One region of the Pseudoalteromonas sp. A3 genome, then DNA from elsewhere that is predicted to be linked to it. Evidence: predicted binding sites of a transcription regulator. Region 1 holds the regulator's gene; the other holds the start of a gene.
What was found. Region 1 encodes FliA, which starts transcription of late flagellar genes. Its sites were predicted from a motif close to CTAAAGNTNNNNNNNNNNNNGCCGATA; they were not measured.

Region 2: a site for FliA is predicted at 2,683-2,709, ahead of pomA (flagellar motor protein PomA). Genes of this name have one in related genera too.

The regions. Positions count from the first base shown of each region.
Region 1 is NZ_JAPCKL010000004.1:291,551-299,962, forward strand. Features, by position in the region: gene OIZ54_RS10160 (chemotaxis protein CheA) at 1-1,091, opposite strand, end outside; gene OIZ54_RS10165 (protein phosphatase CheZ) at 1,107-1,874, opposite strand; gene cheY (chemotaxis response regulator CheY) at 1,890-2,273, opposite strand; gene OIZ54_RS10175 (RNA polymerase sigma factor FliA) at 2,315-3,025, opposite strand; gene OIZ54_RS10180 (MinD/ParA family protein) at 3,052-3,912, opposite strand; gene flhF (flagellar biosynthesis protein FlhF) at 3,905-5,380, opposite strand; gene flhA (flagellar biosynthesis protein FlhA) at 5,403-7,514, opposite strand; gene flhB (flagellar biosynthesis protein FlhB) at 7,715-8,412, opposite strand, start outside.
Region 2 is NZ_JAPCKL010000015.1:1,308-9,719, reverse strand. Features, by position in the region: gene dxs (1-deoxy-D-xylulose-5-phosphate synthase) at 1-1,211, opposite strand, end outside; gene ispA ((2E,6E)-farnesyl diphosphate synthase) at 1,314-2,201, opposite strand; gene OIZ54_RS18305 (exodeoxyribonuclease VII small subunit) at 2,204-2,446, opposite strand; gene pomA (flagellar motor protein PomA) at 2,762-3,529, shown strand; gene OIZ54_RS18295 (flagellar motor protein MotB) at 3,532-4,452, shown strand; gene OIZ54_RS18290 (hypothetical protein) at 4,655-5,164, shown strand; gene OIZ54_RS18285 (DNA topoisomerase III) at 5,215-7,155, shown strand; gene OIZ54_RS18280 (M20 metallopeptidase family protein) at 7,177-8,412, opposite strand, start outside.

The DNA.
Region 1 (8,412 bases):
GTATCAACACGTACTGTGGTTTCAGCAGGTGGAGGCGTAGCTTTTTTAGGTGCAGCGCTACTCGCTGGTTTTTCAGCCACTTTAGGTGTAGGCGCAGCGGCTTTAGCCGCCGGAGCTTGTTTTGCTGCAGGTGCTGGCGTAGGCTTTTCTGGCGTAGGTTTTGCTGGCGTTTGTGCTACAGGTGCAGCCTTAGGTGGCTGCGGTGCAGGTGTGTCAGCTTCTTTTGATTCTGGTGCGGCGCCTTTACCATGCAGTTCATCAAGCAGTGCTTCAAATTCATCATCGCTGATTTCATCATCACCGCTATCATTTGCAACAGCCGCTGGTGGTGCTGTGTGTTTTACTTCTGGCTCACTGCTTGAAGTATCTCCTGCAACAGGACCAAAACTACCTACACCGTGTAATTCATCTAATAAACTGTCAAATTCATCATCGGTAATATCTGAACTTGAATCTGGCTCTGCACTTGCACTTGGTTGCGACACCGGGCTTTGGCCTTTGCCGTGTAGCTCATCGAGTAAGCTTTCAAATTCATCTTCTGTAATTTCGTCAATTTGCGTGCTATCTGCTGAAGGGCTTGAACCTGCCACATCAAATAGTTCATCAAATGCAAATGGGTCTTCATCATCTGTTGCGCTAACGGGAGCTGCGGGTTCTTGTTCAACAACGTCGGGGGCTGTTTCAGTAAGCTCATCATCCGTAGGCGGTTGGCCAAGTTTATGAAGGGTTTCTAATAATTGAGGGTCTGCTGGGTCTGGCTGTTCGCGGTTTTGAATAGTGGCAAACATTTCATTAATGGTATCTAGTGCTTGTAAAATCACATCCATTAATTCTGAATTAACAGTTCTAACCCCTTGGCGTAAGAGATCAAATACGTTTTCAGCACCATGACAGGCATCAACAAGCTCAGTCATAGCTAAAAAGCCTGCTCCCCCTTTTACGGTATGAAAGCCCCTAAAAATAGCATTTAGTAACTCAGTATCTTCTGGGTTATTTTCTAGCTCAACTAACTGTTCAGATAAAAGCTCTAGGATTTCTCCAGCCTCTACAAGAAAGTCTTGTAAAATATCTTCATCGACTTCAAAGCTCATGCAGTTACTCTCCTCTTAGAAGCCCAAACTTGATAATAGGTCATCGACCTCGTCTTGGTCAGATACAACATCATTTCGCGACTCTTTATCAATAATAGGGCCTTCAGGACCTGCTAATGTTTGTGCGGCAACCAGTTCTTCTGTTTCTTGTTGTTCTTTACTTTCAGCAATGCTGTCATCTTGTGCAGCAAATGCTGTTAAAAGGTGGATTAAACTTTCTTCTACTTCTCTGACTAATTCAATTACACGGCGGATAACCTGGCCGGTTAAATCTTGAAAATCCTGCGCCATTAGTACATTAGTCATTAAAGTTTGCAACTCATCGGTTTTATGATGAGAGCTGTTCATAAACTTGTCGATGCTGTGGCATAAGGTTTTAAACTCGCCCAGCTCTATTTCGCGGTTCATAAGCCTATCCCAAGTAGGCTTAATATGTGCAATTTCATCTGCTAGCTGCTGCGCAATAGGGAGGCTTGCTTCGACCGCATCCATTGTCTTATTAGCTGCATTTTCTGTCATTTCCATGACATAGTTTAAGCGCTTTTTCGCATCCGGTATTGCATCAGTGGTTAAATCGGTTAAACGCGTATCAAGTTCAAAGCTTTTAAGGGCTTCGTGTAATTGGCGTGTTAACTTACCTACTTCAGCAAAAAGCTGCGATTGTTCTTGAGAGGCAGTATCTAAAATTAATTGATCTGCTTTATCTTGCTCACCGTTTTCTAAAAAAACGACGAGCTGACGAGCTTGTTCTAAAGTAATTTGAGGCGCAGCTGGTGCTGACATAAGCCTCTCCTCTCATTAACCTAAGCGTTCAAACACTTTTTCTAATTTAGTTTTCAAAGTACCAGCAGTAAATGGCTTAACAATGTAGCCATTAACACCTGCTTGCGCTGCCGCTATTATTTGTTCTTTTTTAGCTTCTGCCGTCACCATTAAAACCGGAATATGTTTTAATTTTTCATCAGCTCTAATGGCTCTTAGCAAGTCAATACCCTGCATGCCTGGCATGTTCCAATCGGTTACAACAAAGTCAAAAACCTGATTTTGCAACATAGGTAATGCTGTAGAACCATCGTCAGCTTCTTGAACATTCGTGAACCCTAGGTCACGCAACAGATTTTTTATAATACGTCTCATTGTAGAGAAATCATCAACAACAAGAATTTTCATGTTTTTATCCAAAACATCCTCCGGTGAGGTCTTAACCTATAATTTACTTACTACTAGTTTATCCAGTCATTGATTTTTGCTTTGAGCTTAATCATCGCCTGACCATGTATCTGACTTACACGCGATTCACTTACATCGAGTATATGCCCAATTTCTTTTAAATTCATTTCATCGTTGTAATACAAAGAAAGCACCATTGCATCTCGCTCTGGTAAAGACTTTATTGCCTCTAACAATGAATTATTAAACCGTTCATTTTTAACATTATTAAATGGTTTGTCTAGCGCTAAATCTTGACCTGCAGGGCTAATAACATCTTCATCTACCCCTAGGTCTTCTATACCAAGCACTTTACTGGAATTAACATCATTTAAAATATGATGGTATTCTTCTAGCGAAATATCAAGTTTTTCAGCTACTTCAGTATCTTTTGGTTCTCTATTTAAGCTATTTTCTAATTCTGTGATGGTTTCGGCTACTAATCGGCTTTTGCGGTGCACCGAACGTGGTGCCCAATCCCCTCTGCGCATTTCATCAAGCATAGCGCCGCGGATACGAATACCAGCAAACGTTTCAAAGCTTGCCCCTTTACTGGCGTCAAAGTTTTTTGAGGCCTCGATAAGGCCAATCATTCCCGATTGGATTAAGTCATCAAGCTGAACGCTAGGAGGAAGACGAGCTATTAAATGGCACGCCACTTTTTTGACAAGCGACGCGTGTTTTTCAACAATCACATTTAAATTTTGTGTTGATTGATATCCCATAGCTCTTTTCACCGATGTTGTCATAATCAGCCGTTTACTAGCTTCTCAATGAAAAACTCTAAATGTCCTGAAGGTTGATTAGGTATAGGCCATTTTACTGCTTTTGTCGCTAATGTTTTAAACGCGACTGCTGCTGGTGAATTAGGGAAAAGATCGACAATTACTTTTTGTTTACGCGTAGATTTACGCATATTTTCATCATATGGAATAGTCGCAACAAGCTCCATAGACACATCTAAAAAGCGGTCTGTTACTTTAGAGAGCTTTGCAAAAAGCTCTTGGCCCTCGCGCATACTGCGCACCATGTTTGCAACAATTTTAAATTTATAAACGCCATGCTCGCGGCTAAGTACTTTAATAAGCGCGTAGGCATCAGTAATAGAGGTCGGCTCGTCGCACACCACCACCATGACATCTTGCGCTGCACGAGAAAAACTCAGTACCATGTCAGAAATACCAGCGGCGGTATCTACAATTAAAATATCAAATTCGGTATTAAGCTCACTAAAGGCACGAATTAGCCCAGCATGCTCAGATGGGGTTAGCTCCACCATACTTTGCGAGCCTGATGTAGCAGGCACGATTTTAATACCGCCTGGGCCTTCAACTAAAATCTCGTCAAGTTCGCACTCGCCAGAAAGGACATGAGATAAGTTTTTTTCAACACGTAGTCCTAGCATTACATCACAATTAGCTAGGCCTAAATCGGCATCTAATACTAATACACGATTACCCTGCTGCCCTAAAGCAATAGCAGTATTTAAAGAGACGTTGGTTTTACCCACTCCTCCTTTACCGCCGGTGACAGCGATAACTTTTACGCCGTTGTTGTTGTTTTGACTCATTTTGCGCAGGCCGCTTGCTTGATCTAATACTGTGTTAATCATACATCCCTACTGTGCTTGGCGCCACTGCTTGGTGCCTTGAATGTTGTGCTTTTGCTCTTTTTAAATACAATTGCTCAGCTTTTTTTACTAGTTTTTCAGCATTTGCAACGCGAATATCTTCTGGTACACGCTGACCATTAGTAAGATACCCTATTGGAAGACGATTTTGAATCGCTATACTAATAATCTCACCTAAACTTAATGATTCATCTAACTTAGTGAAAATACAACCGCTTAGCTGAACCTTTTTAAAATGTCTTACGGTTTCTTGCAGTACATTTATTTGTGCTGTGGCACTTAATACTAAATAACTACGTATATCTACTCGCTGGTTGCGCATTAACGTATTTAATTGCTCTGTAAGGCGTAAATCACGTTGGCTCATACCCGCTGTATCAATTAATACTAGACGCTTATTGCGTAAATGATATAAAACTTCAGCTAATTCATTAGCATCTTTTACTTGTTTAACACCACAACCAATAATACGACCATACGTTGCAAGCTGCTCATACGCACCAATTCTGTATGTATCAGTGGTGATTAGGGCAACTTTGTCGGCGCCATACTTTTGTGCGCCTAATGCGGCAAGTTTAGCTACTGTGGTTGTTTTACCTACACCAGTAGGCCCAACAAGGGCGTACACACCTCCTTGGCGAAGAATTTCGTTATTGGTGGTTTGCATTTGATCTTCAACCATTTGCAATAATGCTTTCCAACCTTGCTGACGCGATACGTCATCTGGAATAAAACACGCCATTTGCTCTGCAACGTCTTTATCTATTCCCATGCCAACTAAACGGTCAATCATGCATGCACGTGTAGGGTCGCGACGTGCCATATCTTGCTGCATTAAACCCGATACTTGGTGTTCTAATAACTGGCGAATTGCGTTCATTTCATCACGCATCGCGCTCATTTGGGCGCTTTCGTTGTTATTAGCTTGACTACGCGGTGCAACCGGCGCATCTAACTCGTCAAAGTCTTGATCTAAGTCATCAAAGCCTAGGCTGTCTGCTTGGGTTTGCATGCGTTTTGGCGCTTCATTTTCGCGTGCAAACATATTTGTCGTACGTGGCTGTGCTGGCTCTTGGTAATGCTCAGACGTATCAATACCTGATTGCGAAAACATAGAGGCTAGCTCAGGAGAGCGAGGGCGTGGCGACTGGCGCTCTAATAAAGCTTGTAAGCTATCTGCTACTTTTGCTTGTGGCTCAGGTTGCGCACGCTTAGGCTCTGGCTTTACAAAGTTATGAGTAGGCTGTTGCACGGCTCTTTGCGGAGCAGGCGCTGCCTGTGGTTGTGCTGCGGCTTTAGGGGCTGCTTTGTCGTAATCTACTGCGGCAACAATTTCTACACCATTAGCGAGTTTTTTGTTCGACATAATAACGGCATCAACACCTAGCTCATCTTTAACTTCTTTCAGTGCGGTGCGCATATCTTTGGCAAAAAAACGTTTAATCTTCATGGTTCAACCCCTGTTAAAATCTTTATTGTTGGCCTACTGAGCTGACAATCTTGATCTGTCTTTCATCTGGTACCTCTTGATAAGACATCACCCTTAAACCCGGTATGGTGTACTTAACAAAACGAGATAACACAGTGCGTAACATTCCTGACGTTAGCAATATTGAAGGTTCTCCGGCCATTTCTTGATTCTGATGCGCTTCGTTTAATGATGTTTGAAGCCGCTCAGCAAGGCTTGGTTCTATTCCGGCACCTTCGTCGCCTGCATTTTGTAATGACTGATGCAACATCTGTTCCAACTCAGGCGCCAAGGTTATGACAGGGATTTCTGATGACATTCCCACAGCGTCTTGAACTATTAAACGGCGCAGCGAAATACGCACTGCAGCTGTTAAAACATCGGCATCTTGGCTACGTGGGCCGTACTCTACAAGGGTTTGAACAATAGAGCGCATATCACGAATAGCCACACCTTCGTTTAATAAATTTTGCAGTACTTTTACAACGGTTGTCAGTGGTAGTACTTCTGGCACTAACCCTTCTACTAAACGCGGATGGCTTTTAGCTAACATATCAAGCAGGTTTTGAACCTCCTCATGCCCAAGCAATAATGCGGCACTGTTAGTTAATAACTGGCTAATGTGGGTGGCTACCACAGTGGCTGAGTCAACCACGGTGTAACCTAGTGATTGTGCTTCGTCTTTTTGATCAGGCTTTATCCATACCGCATCTAAGCCAAATGCAGGGTCTTTGGTTTCAACCCCTTTAATAGGGCCAAATACTTGCCCAGGGTTGATGGCCAGTTCATCGCCATGTTTGAGTTCGCCTTCACCACTTGAAACACCCATCATGGTAATACGGTACGCATTAGGGTCTAACTCTAAGTTATCGCGAATATGTACAGGCGGTACTAAAAAGCCAAGCTCCTGAGATAACTTTTTACGCACCCCTTTAATTCGGTTGAGCAGCTCACCACCTTGAGATTGGTCAACAAGCGGAATAAGCCTGTAGCCAACTTCTAAGCCAATAACGTCAATTTGTTGTACATCGTCCCATCCAAGCTCTTTTTGCTCTTGCTTGTTTGCAACGCCAGTACCGGCAACGGCACCACTTTCAGCCTCTTGGGCTGCTAGAGCAGCGGCTTTTAATTTTTGCTGTTGAGTAAAGTAAGCTAAGTAGCCAAGTAGTGCGCCTAAACTTAAAAAAGCAATATGAGGCATACCCGGAACTAACCCCATAATGATTAAAATACCTGAGGCGATAAATAATGATTTTTCGTTACCTAATTGGGCTTTAAATTGCTCACCCATGTTATGTGATTCGTTTTGGCGAGTAACAACAATAGCAGTACCAATAGAGAGCAGTAATGAAGGAAGCTGCGCCACAAGGCCGTCACCAATGGTAAGTAAAGTATATACTTCCATTGCGCGGCTAAAGCTCAAGTCATGTTGGATCATGCCCACAAATAAGCCGCCAACAATATTAATAATTAATATCACGATACCGGCAATGGCATCGCCTTTTACAAACTTACTCGCCCCATCCATAGAGCCGTAAAAGTCGGCTTCGCGGGTTACTTCACTGCGGCGCTCACGTGCTTGCTCTGCACTAATAAAGCCAGCGTTTAAGTCGGCATCAATCGCCATTTGCTTACCCGGCATAGCGTCTAACGTGAAACGAGCCGATACTTCAGAAATACGCCCAGCACCTTTGGTTATTACTACAAAGTTTATGATGATCAAAATTAAAAACACCACTAAACCTACCGCGTAGTTTCCGCCAATAACCACTGAGCCAAACGCTTCAATTACCTTACCAGCCGCATCGCCCCCGTTGTGACCCTCAAGGAGCACCACGCGTGTACTGGCAACATTTAGGGCTAAACGCATAATTGTAGCGATTAACAATACCGCCGGAAACATACCAAATTCGAGGGGTTTCATGGTGTAAACAGTCACCAGTAAAACAACTAAGGCAAGGGCAATATTAAATGAAAATAATATATCAAGAAGAAATGGCGGCAGCGGTAAAATAACCATACCCAGCGCTGCAAGTACTAGTAGCGGTGTGCCAACACCTTTGGCATACTCTTTTTTATCTTTGTTAAGTTGTTGTAATACCGCTTTAAAATCCATAACTCTACAATTCAATAAATTGACACTAGCCTGAAATTGCAATAACTATTCCAAGTATAGAGCCAGCAATAGATTCATTGAGTATTGATACAAAATTTAAAGCAAGTGAGAGACAAGAGCGAATGGGCTTTATGGTTTGAATTTGCAGCCCCGTGTTGGTATTTAGGCAAGGCGCCTCTTCAAAGTGTGGTTAGCTTACCCTAATCGTATTTAAAATCATCCGGAATAGACAGTTTAGATTTAAGAGGGATGGGGCGCTTTCCGCGGCCTTTTTTAAAGCGTTTAAGCTGAAATACATAGGCTAAAACTTGTGCGACAGCGGTAAATAGCTGATCTGGGATCTGTTGGCCTATTTCGGCGGTATGATAAAGCGCCCGCGTAAGCATAGGAGATTCTACAATCGGTACTTCGTTACCTTTAGCTATTTTACGAATTTGCATAGCCATTTCATCTATCCCTTTGGCAAGTACAATCGGCGCACCTGCTCGCTCAGTATCGTATTTTAGCGCCACAGAATAGTGAGTAGGGTTGGTTACAATTACGTCGGCATCGGGAACATCTTGCATCATTCTTCGCTGCGACATTTGCCTTTGTGTTTGCCTAATGCGCGCTTTAATTTGCGGATCACCCTCTGAGTTTTTGTACTCGTCTTTGATCTCCTGCATGGTCATTTTAAGTTGTTTGTTGTGGTTATAACTCTGATAAGGCGCATCTATTGCGGCAATAATCACCAAAGTGCACGACAATCCTAAAAACATCCACGAGAGTATTTCAAGGGCATGAATTATATTACTAGGTGCGCTTTCAATACTTAAATGCAAAATTTCATCAAAAAAAGTTTGAATCAAAAACACCGCAAAAATAGCCACCAGCGCAAACTTTAATATAGATTTTACAA
Region 2 (8,412 bases), on a different contig from region 1:
ATAAGTTGATCATACGCACGTTGTAAAAAGCTCGAGTAAATAGCTACAACGGGTTTTAACCCTTCACAGGCAAAACCGGCGGCCAATGTGACAGCGTGCTGCTCTGCTATGGCTACATCAAAATACTGCTCTGGGTGTTCTTTTGAAAAACGCACCATACCTGAGCCTTCACGCATTGCCGGCGTAATAGCCATTAATTTTTTATCTTGCTCGGCCATATCACACAACCAATCACCAAACACCTTAGAGAAAGTGGCGGCGCCAGGTTTAGATTTAGGTAAGCTTGATGTATTAGGGTCAAACTTTGGCACACCGTGATAGCCAATAGGATCAGCTTCTGCGGGTTTGTAGCCTTTTCCTTTTTGGGTTTTTATATGTAAAAGCTGAGGCCCTTTTAAATTACGCATATTACGCAGTGTATCTACGAGCATATTTACATCGTGGCCATCAATTGGGCCAATGTAATTAAGACCTAGTTCTTCAAAAAAGGTACCTGGAATAACCATTCCTTTTAGGTGCTCTTCTACTTTACTGGCAAGCTCTTTAACAGGAGGCACGCCAGAGAGTAACTTCTTACTGCCTTCGCGAATGTTTGTGTAAAAGCTGCCAGATAAAATACGCGCAAAGTGATTAGTTAACGCTCCGACGTTTTCAGAAATCGACATTTCGTTATCATTTAAAATGATTAACATGTCAGATTTTACATCGCCTAAGTGGTTCATTGCTTCAAATGCCATACCTGCTGTAATGGCGCCATCGCCTATAACGGCAACAGTTTTGCGGCCTTTGCCTTCTTTTTGAGCCGCAATAGACATACCAAGTGCTGCCGAAATAGAGGTACTTGAATGGCCTACGCTAAAGGTATCGTATTGGCTTTCTTCACGAAAAGGGAATGGATGTAATCCGTCTTTTTGACGAATTGTATGCATTAAATCGCGTCGACCGGTTAAAATTTTATGCGGGTACGCTTGATGGCCTACATCCCATACAAGGCGATCTTCTGGTGTGTTATACACATAATGTAGAGCAACGGTAAGCTCAACAGTTCCTAAACCAGACGCTAAATGGCCGCTACTTTGCGAAACAGAGTTGAGTAAATAGTCTCGTAACTCGTTGCTAAACGCAGGGAGTTTATCTTGCGCTATATCGCGTAAGTGGGCTGGTTCGTCAACCAAGTTAAGTAATGGATACTTGCTACTATCAAGTGTCATGGTATTTATTTTATCCTTCGCTAACACCGGTGCTAACTTACTAGTTGTTACCGCTGTTGAGTAATAATGTCAGTGCTAAATGGCAATACGTATATGTAACACTCAATGGTCACGTTTAATCAGGTAGTTTGCCAGCGCCGCTAGAGTAGAGGTATCAGCATCTATTTTGTTTAATGCTTGATGCGCTTGCTCTATTAAATTTTGCGCCATTTGCTTGGCACCTTGCATACCTAATAGGGCCGGATAAGTTGCTTTATTAGCAGCTAAATCAGAGCCTTGCGGCTTACCTAAAGTAAATGTGTCACCTTCAACATCTAAAATGTCGTCGTGCACTTGAAATGCCAGCCCTGTAGCATACCCAAAAACACGTAAGTTTTCTAAGGTTTGTTTGTCTGCTTTTTCGCTACATAATGCACCTAATGTAATGGCACAGTTGATTAAGGCACCCGTTTTTAATCTATGAATTCGTTCAAGCTGTTGTACTGTAATCACTTTATCTGTGGCGGCAATATCTAGCCCTTGCCCGCCGACCATGCCTTCAAGCCCCGATGCTTTAGCCAGTGCGCTGATCATTTTTACTTGTGTTGATGCGCTGCAGGTAAAATTGTGAGTCGAGATAAGCTCAAAGGCCAATGTTTGTAGTGCATCGCCTGCTAAAATTGCATGCGCATCGTCAAACTCTATATGGCAAGTTGGGCGTCCACGGCGAAGGTCGTCATCATCCATGGCTGGTAAATCATCGTGCACCAACGAGTAGCTATGAATACACTCAATAGCAGCAGCAAGAATATCTAAATCTTGCTTATTAGCTCCGAGCATTTCACCACTTGCGTAGACTAAAAAGGGGCGTAAACGCTTGCCACCGTTAAATAAGCCGTACTGCGTAGCTTCTTTTACTGTGTGTGCGGTATCAAGGGGTTGATCAAAGTACTGTTGCAGGGTCTTTACGACATCTTGTTGAGCACATTCTATTTTTTCTTGTATGCTCACGGTTATTCCATATCGTTGTTAAATGAAGTAAGCGCTGCTTTTTCGTCATTACCCATCAAAATAGACACTTTTTGTTCTGCTTGTTGTAACTTACCCGTTGAGGCGTTAGCTAAGGCTATACCACGCTCAAATTGCTTTAACGACTGCTCAAGCGATAAATCACCTTGTTCCATTTCACCGACAATGGTTGATAGTTCTTCGAGTGCTTGTTCAAAACTTAGGTTTTCAGGTTTTTTAGTCGCCATGTTTAATTTCAGCCAGCATGATAAATTTAGGAGCCAATTTTAGGGGGAATGCTAAACTAGGTCAAAGGATGATCGTTGTTTTTTGAGTTATATCAGTTTAAATCGCATTTTTACCATGTATAAGATGCGTATTAGTGCTCACTGTGTACAATAAAATTAATCAGTCGCTAGGCGAGTAGGGTATCTTGATCTAAAATTAGGCCAAACACAGTGTTTTACACTTTTTTCAAAAATGGCTTAAGTATTTCAGTACCTTGCCGATAAGCAGTTAATAATAAAAGTTTGAATAACAAAGTATAATACTTTGGAGGAAATGTGGATTTAGCAACCATAATTGGGATCCTTGGCGCAATTGGTTTAATTGTCATGTCCATGTTTATGAGTAGTAGCGGTGAAATGGGGATGTTTGCCGACGCGCCTTCTAGTGTAATTGTATTTGGTGGCTCACTATTTATTGTGTTATCAAACTTTACCTTGTCGCAGTTTTTGGGCATAGGTAAGGTTGTTGGTAAAGCATTTATGTTTAAAATCGAATCGCCAGAAGAGCTGATTGAAAAAGCAGTTGAACTTGCTGACTCAGCCCGTAAAGGGGGGTTTTTAGCCCTCGAAGAAGCCGAAATACCAAACCCTTTTATGCGCAAAGGTGTAGATATGCTCGTTGATGGCCACGATGCTGATGTAGTTCGTGCCACGCTTCAAAAAGATATTTCTTTAACCACAACTCGTCATGAACTGGGCGCCGGTTTATTTAAGTCACTTGCCGATATAGCCCCTGCAATGGGTATGATAGGAACGTTAATAGGCTTAGTTGCTATGTTATCTAACATGGATGACCCTAAAGCCATTGGCCCCGCAATGGCGGTGGCATTATTAACTACTTTATATGGTGCATTTTTAGCAAATGTAGTGGCTATTCCTATTCAGGTAAAACTTGAGCTTCGTAAAGACGAAGAAGCCATGAATCAGCGTCTAATACTGGATGCTATTTTAGGTATTCAAGATGGTCAAAACCCGAAAGTAATTGAAGGTATATTGAAAAACTACCTTGCTGAGTCTAAACGCAAAGTAGATACCGAGGAGTAACCATGTCTGATCAAGAGTGCAAATGCCCACCCCCAGGTTTGCCTGCTTGGATGGGAACATTTGCCGACTTAATGTCGCTTTTAATGTGCTTTTTTGTACTTTTGCTCGCGTTTTCAGAAATGGATGTACTTAAATTTAAGCAAATAGCAGGCTCGATGAAGTTTGCATTTGGTGTGCAAAACAAAATAGAAGTAAAAGATATCCCTAAAGGGACCTCGGTTATTGCTATGGAATTTACCCCTGGTAAGCCTGAACCTACCCCGATAGAAACCATTCAGCAACAAACCGTTGAAATGACCCAGCAAATGTTAGAATTTCAAGCGGGTGATGAAAGCTCTGCTGGTGGTAGACAAGAGCAACGTGGCGATAAACGTGGTGGCGAGTCACGTAGTACATCGCAGCAGCAATCTTCAGAACAAGCAACTTCAGCCGCCGATCAAGAACAAACTAACGAGTTAGTGAAAAAAATAGCGCAACAGCTCGAAAAACAAATTATCGATGGTGCAATCGAGCTTGAATCTTTAGGGCAGCAAATCATTATTCGTATCCGTGAAAATGGCTCATTTCCCTCTGGCAGTGCTTTTTTACAACCTAAGTTTAAGCCCATAATTCAAGATATTGGTGAGTTATTAAAAGATGTACCTGGAGAAATTACGGTATCGGGTCACACCGATGATTTTCAGGTTTCTAACGAGTTATATATTAATAACTGGGACTTATCGTCAAAGCGTGCTGTAGCAGTCGCAAGCGAATTACAAACGGTACAAGGGTTTGATAAAAACCGCATGATGGTAGTAGGGCGTGCTGATACTCGTCCACTTGTTCCGAATGATTCAAACGAAGATAGACGTAGAAATCGCCGAGTAGAAATATCAATCTTACAAGGTAAAGCTAAAGAGTCAGACCCTATTGATGTACGCTAGGCGAGTAGCTGGCGCTAATTTCTCTAATTAAGTTTCTTTTTAAGGTACTTAATCGCCTAAGTATCTTGGCAAGTTCATTATTTTAGCTTAAAGTACATTTCTTTAACATATGTAATGGTGTTTCTGTGAAAATAATCGATAAATATTGCTATATGCCGGGAAATGGTTCTGGTGGTGACGATGATAAGACTAATGATTAACTATGTTTAGGTGGTTCAATGAGTTATATGCATTTATTGAGCTCAGCTGGGTTTTGTTTTTACTTCCAGCTATAGTTATTTTTTTTCTACGAAAAGATTATTTAGCACTCAGGTTTGTTTGTATCACGAGTGCTTTTTTCTTATTTGGTGCTTTTATATATGAGCCTTTAAAAACGTTTGATAAAGATATTAACATTTACAGGTACGTCATTTGGGCTTTTAATGATATTGCTTGGATGGCATTAATTGCTTATCTAGGCTTAAAAGATAAAGTTTATTTATGGCAATGTGTATTAGGGCAACTTGTGGTTGTAATGGCCCCAACTTTACAGTTGTTCAGAGTTGTAGATCGCCATTTATGGGATTTATCTTATAGTACTTTAATGTATAAAACTCTTTTACCTCTGATTAATATTTCTACTGTAGTAGTATGTTACCTCCCTCTTATTTATATTTTAGTTAAAAACAAAGAAGACCAGATTAGTAGTAAATATAAAACTCCCTCCCCCTAAAATAGCTGTGCTAAACTACTGTTCATATAAACAGTTAATGAGCAACTCCCATGAAACTCTATATCGCAGAAAAGCCATCACTTGGCAGAGCTATTGCTGATGCATTGCCAAAACCACATAAAAAACACGATGGTTATATAGAAGTGGCTAATGGTGACTGTGTATCGTGGTGTATAGGGCACTTACTTGAGCAAGCTGAACCTGATGATTATGATGCGCGTTTTAAAAAGTGGCAATTTGAACACCTTCCCATAGTGCCACAGCAATGGCAGCTCAAGGCAAAAACGAAAACGCGTAAGCAATTAACTATTCTAAAAAAGCTAATTAAGCAGGCATCAGTACTCGTGCATGCGGGGGATCCCGATCGCGAAGGCCAATTGTTGGTTGATGAAGTCATAGAGCAAGCCAAAATAAGTAAAACCAAAAAGCAAAGCATTCAACGTTTACTTATAAGTGATTTAAATTTAGCGGCGGTAAAAAAAGCGCTTACTACTATGCGTTCAAATCGTGAATTTATTCCGCTTAGTGTGTCGGCGCTTGCGCGTTCACGTGCAGATTGGCTATTTGGTATGAACCTTACGCGTGCTTATACGCTGGCGGGGCAAAAAGCAGGCTTTGGCAATGTGTTGTCGGTGGGTCGCGTACAAACCCCAATTTTAGGTTTAGTGGTTAATCGGGATAACGAAATAGCTAACTTTGTGTCAAAACCATTTTATGAAGTGTTGGCGCATTTAATAACTCCTGAGCAGCAAAGCTTTGTGGCCAAGTGGGTACCAAGCAAAGCCTGCGAGCCGTACCAAGATGAAGAGGGCCGCGTTTTAAATAATGCATTAGCCGAAAACGTCGCCTCGCGAATAGCCAATCAACCAGGCGAGGTTACAGCGCTCGAACAAAAACAAAAAAAACAAAGCGCGCCGCTGCCTTATAATTTATCGGCACTGCAAATAGATGCTGCAAAGGCATTTGGTATGGCAGCTCAGCAAGTACTCGATATTTGCCAAATGCTCTATGAGCGTCATAAGTTAATTACTTACCCTCGTTCTGATAATCGTTATTTGCCTAAAGAGCATCATGTAGATGCGCCTGCAATTTTAAAAGCAATTGCAGCTAATGGTGGTCAAAACACTGAGTTTGTGAATGGGGCAGACGCTAAAAAACGCAGCAAATGTTTTAACGATGCAAAAGTGGCTGCACACCATGCAATTGTACCTACCGCTAAACAACTAAAAACAGCGACTTTGGCGACTGATGAAGCAAAAGTATATGAACTTATTAGCAGGCATTACCTAATTCAGTTTTACCCCGATTATATTTATAACGAAACTAAAGTAGAGGTAACAATTGCGGGAGGTTTATTTAAAGCCAATGCAAAGCAAGATGTAAGCTTAGGGTTTAAGGTATTAATGGGCAAAGCCGAGCTAAAAGATGAAGCAACCTTGCCTCATTTAACAAAAGGCATGGCGCTTAACTGCACTAAAGGTGAAGTGGTAGAAAAACACACTACGCCACCGTCTCATTTTACTGATGCAACATTGCTAAGTGCCATGACCGGCATTAGTCGTTATGTAAAAGATTCACAAATTAAAAAAATACTCAAAGAGACCGATGGGTTAGGAACAGAGGCAACCCGCGCAGGCATTATTGAATTATTATTTAGGCGTCGTTTTTTAAAGCGCGAAGGTAAATCAATTAAAGCAACGCAAACAGGCTTGGCACTTATTAGTGTTTTACCAGAGGGCTTAGCTAGCCCCGATTTGACCGCTAAATGGGAGGCGAGCTTAGGCAACATTGCTCAACAAGCAATGAGCTACCAACAATTTTTACAACCACTGCTGGTGGAGCTTGAAGGTTTTGTACAGCAAGCAGCTAGTTGTGATAGCCATGTATTTTCAAAGCTACCTAAAACACCGACTAAAAAGCGCTTTGCTAAGGGTGGTAAAAAAGCAGCATTTAAAAAATCAAATTATAAAAAGAGCTCAGCAATCACTTAATCGCTGAGCTCTCAAATACGCTTATTTTTTATTAAATAACGCGACTGCAGCGTTACTCATGGCTTTTATACCGGTCGGTAATGCTACTTTATAATCTGGCGCAAATTTACTTGAGTGTAATGAAGGAAGTGTTTGGTTACTTTTCATCGCATTTGTATATTGCTGCTGGTTTACTCCACCTAACCAAAATAACGTAATAGGAATGTTTTCATCAGTTCTACCGTACAGTCCAAAATCTTCACCAGCCATAACCGCTTTTGTCTCAAGTACATTAGTTTCGCCAATTGCATCAGCAATAGCACTCCTAACAATATTAGTTTGCTGAGGGTTATTGTAAGTAGATGGAATAGATTCATCTTCATGAACGTGAACAACAGGGTAGTGTGACTCAGTAAGGCCAGCACTTTGAGCAATACCCGCTGTAATACGTTTTATTGCTGCTATTTGCGCCGTCCGTACCTCTGGGTTGTAGCTTCTAAGCGTAAGCTGTAGTTTTACTTCATCGGAAATCACATTATGCTTTGAGCCACCATGAATAGAGCCCACAGTCACAACAGAAGGCTCAAGTGGAGAAAGCTCGCGGCTTGTGATTGTTTGTAATGCTAATACCGTACGCGCCGCAATAACTACAGGGTCTACGGTAGTGTGCGGGTAGGCGCCGTGTCCGCCTTTACCTTTTATAGTTATATCTACTGAATCAACACTTGCCATGGTGTATTCGTTTTTCATTGATACCTTACCCGCAGGCACGCTGGCACTAACATGCAGCGCAATAACATGATCAGGTTTAGCATATTTACTAAATAAGCCTTCACTTAACATGGCTTTTGCTCCACCGCCAACTTCTTCTGCAGGTTGCGCAACCATCATTAACGTTCCTTGCCACTTATTTTTATGGGCAATAAGTTGCTCAGCAGTACCAATAAACGAGCTCATATGTATATCGTGGCCACAGCCATGCATTACACCTACTTTATTCCCATGCCCATTGGTCACTTGTACTTTAGATGCATAAGGTTTACCGGTTTGCTCTGTGATTGGTAGGCCATCGGTATCAGTACGAATCATTATTGTAGGGCCGGTGCCATTTTTATAAATCCCTACCACACCGTAGCCGCCCACATTATCTGTTACGTCAAACCCAAGGTTTGTTAATTGCGATGCTATTTTTTGGCCAGTTTCTTGTTCGTGATATGAAAGCTCTGGAGATTGATGTAAGTCGAGGTAAAACTTTTCAATAGCTGGCATACTCTTAGT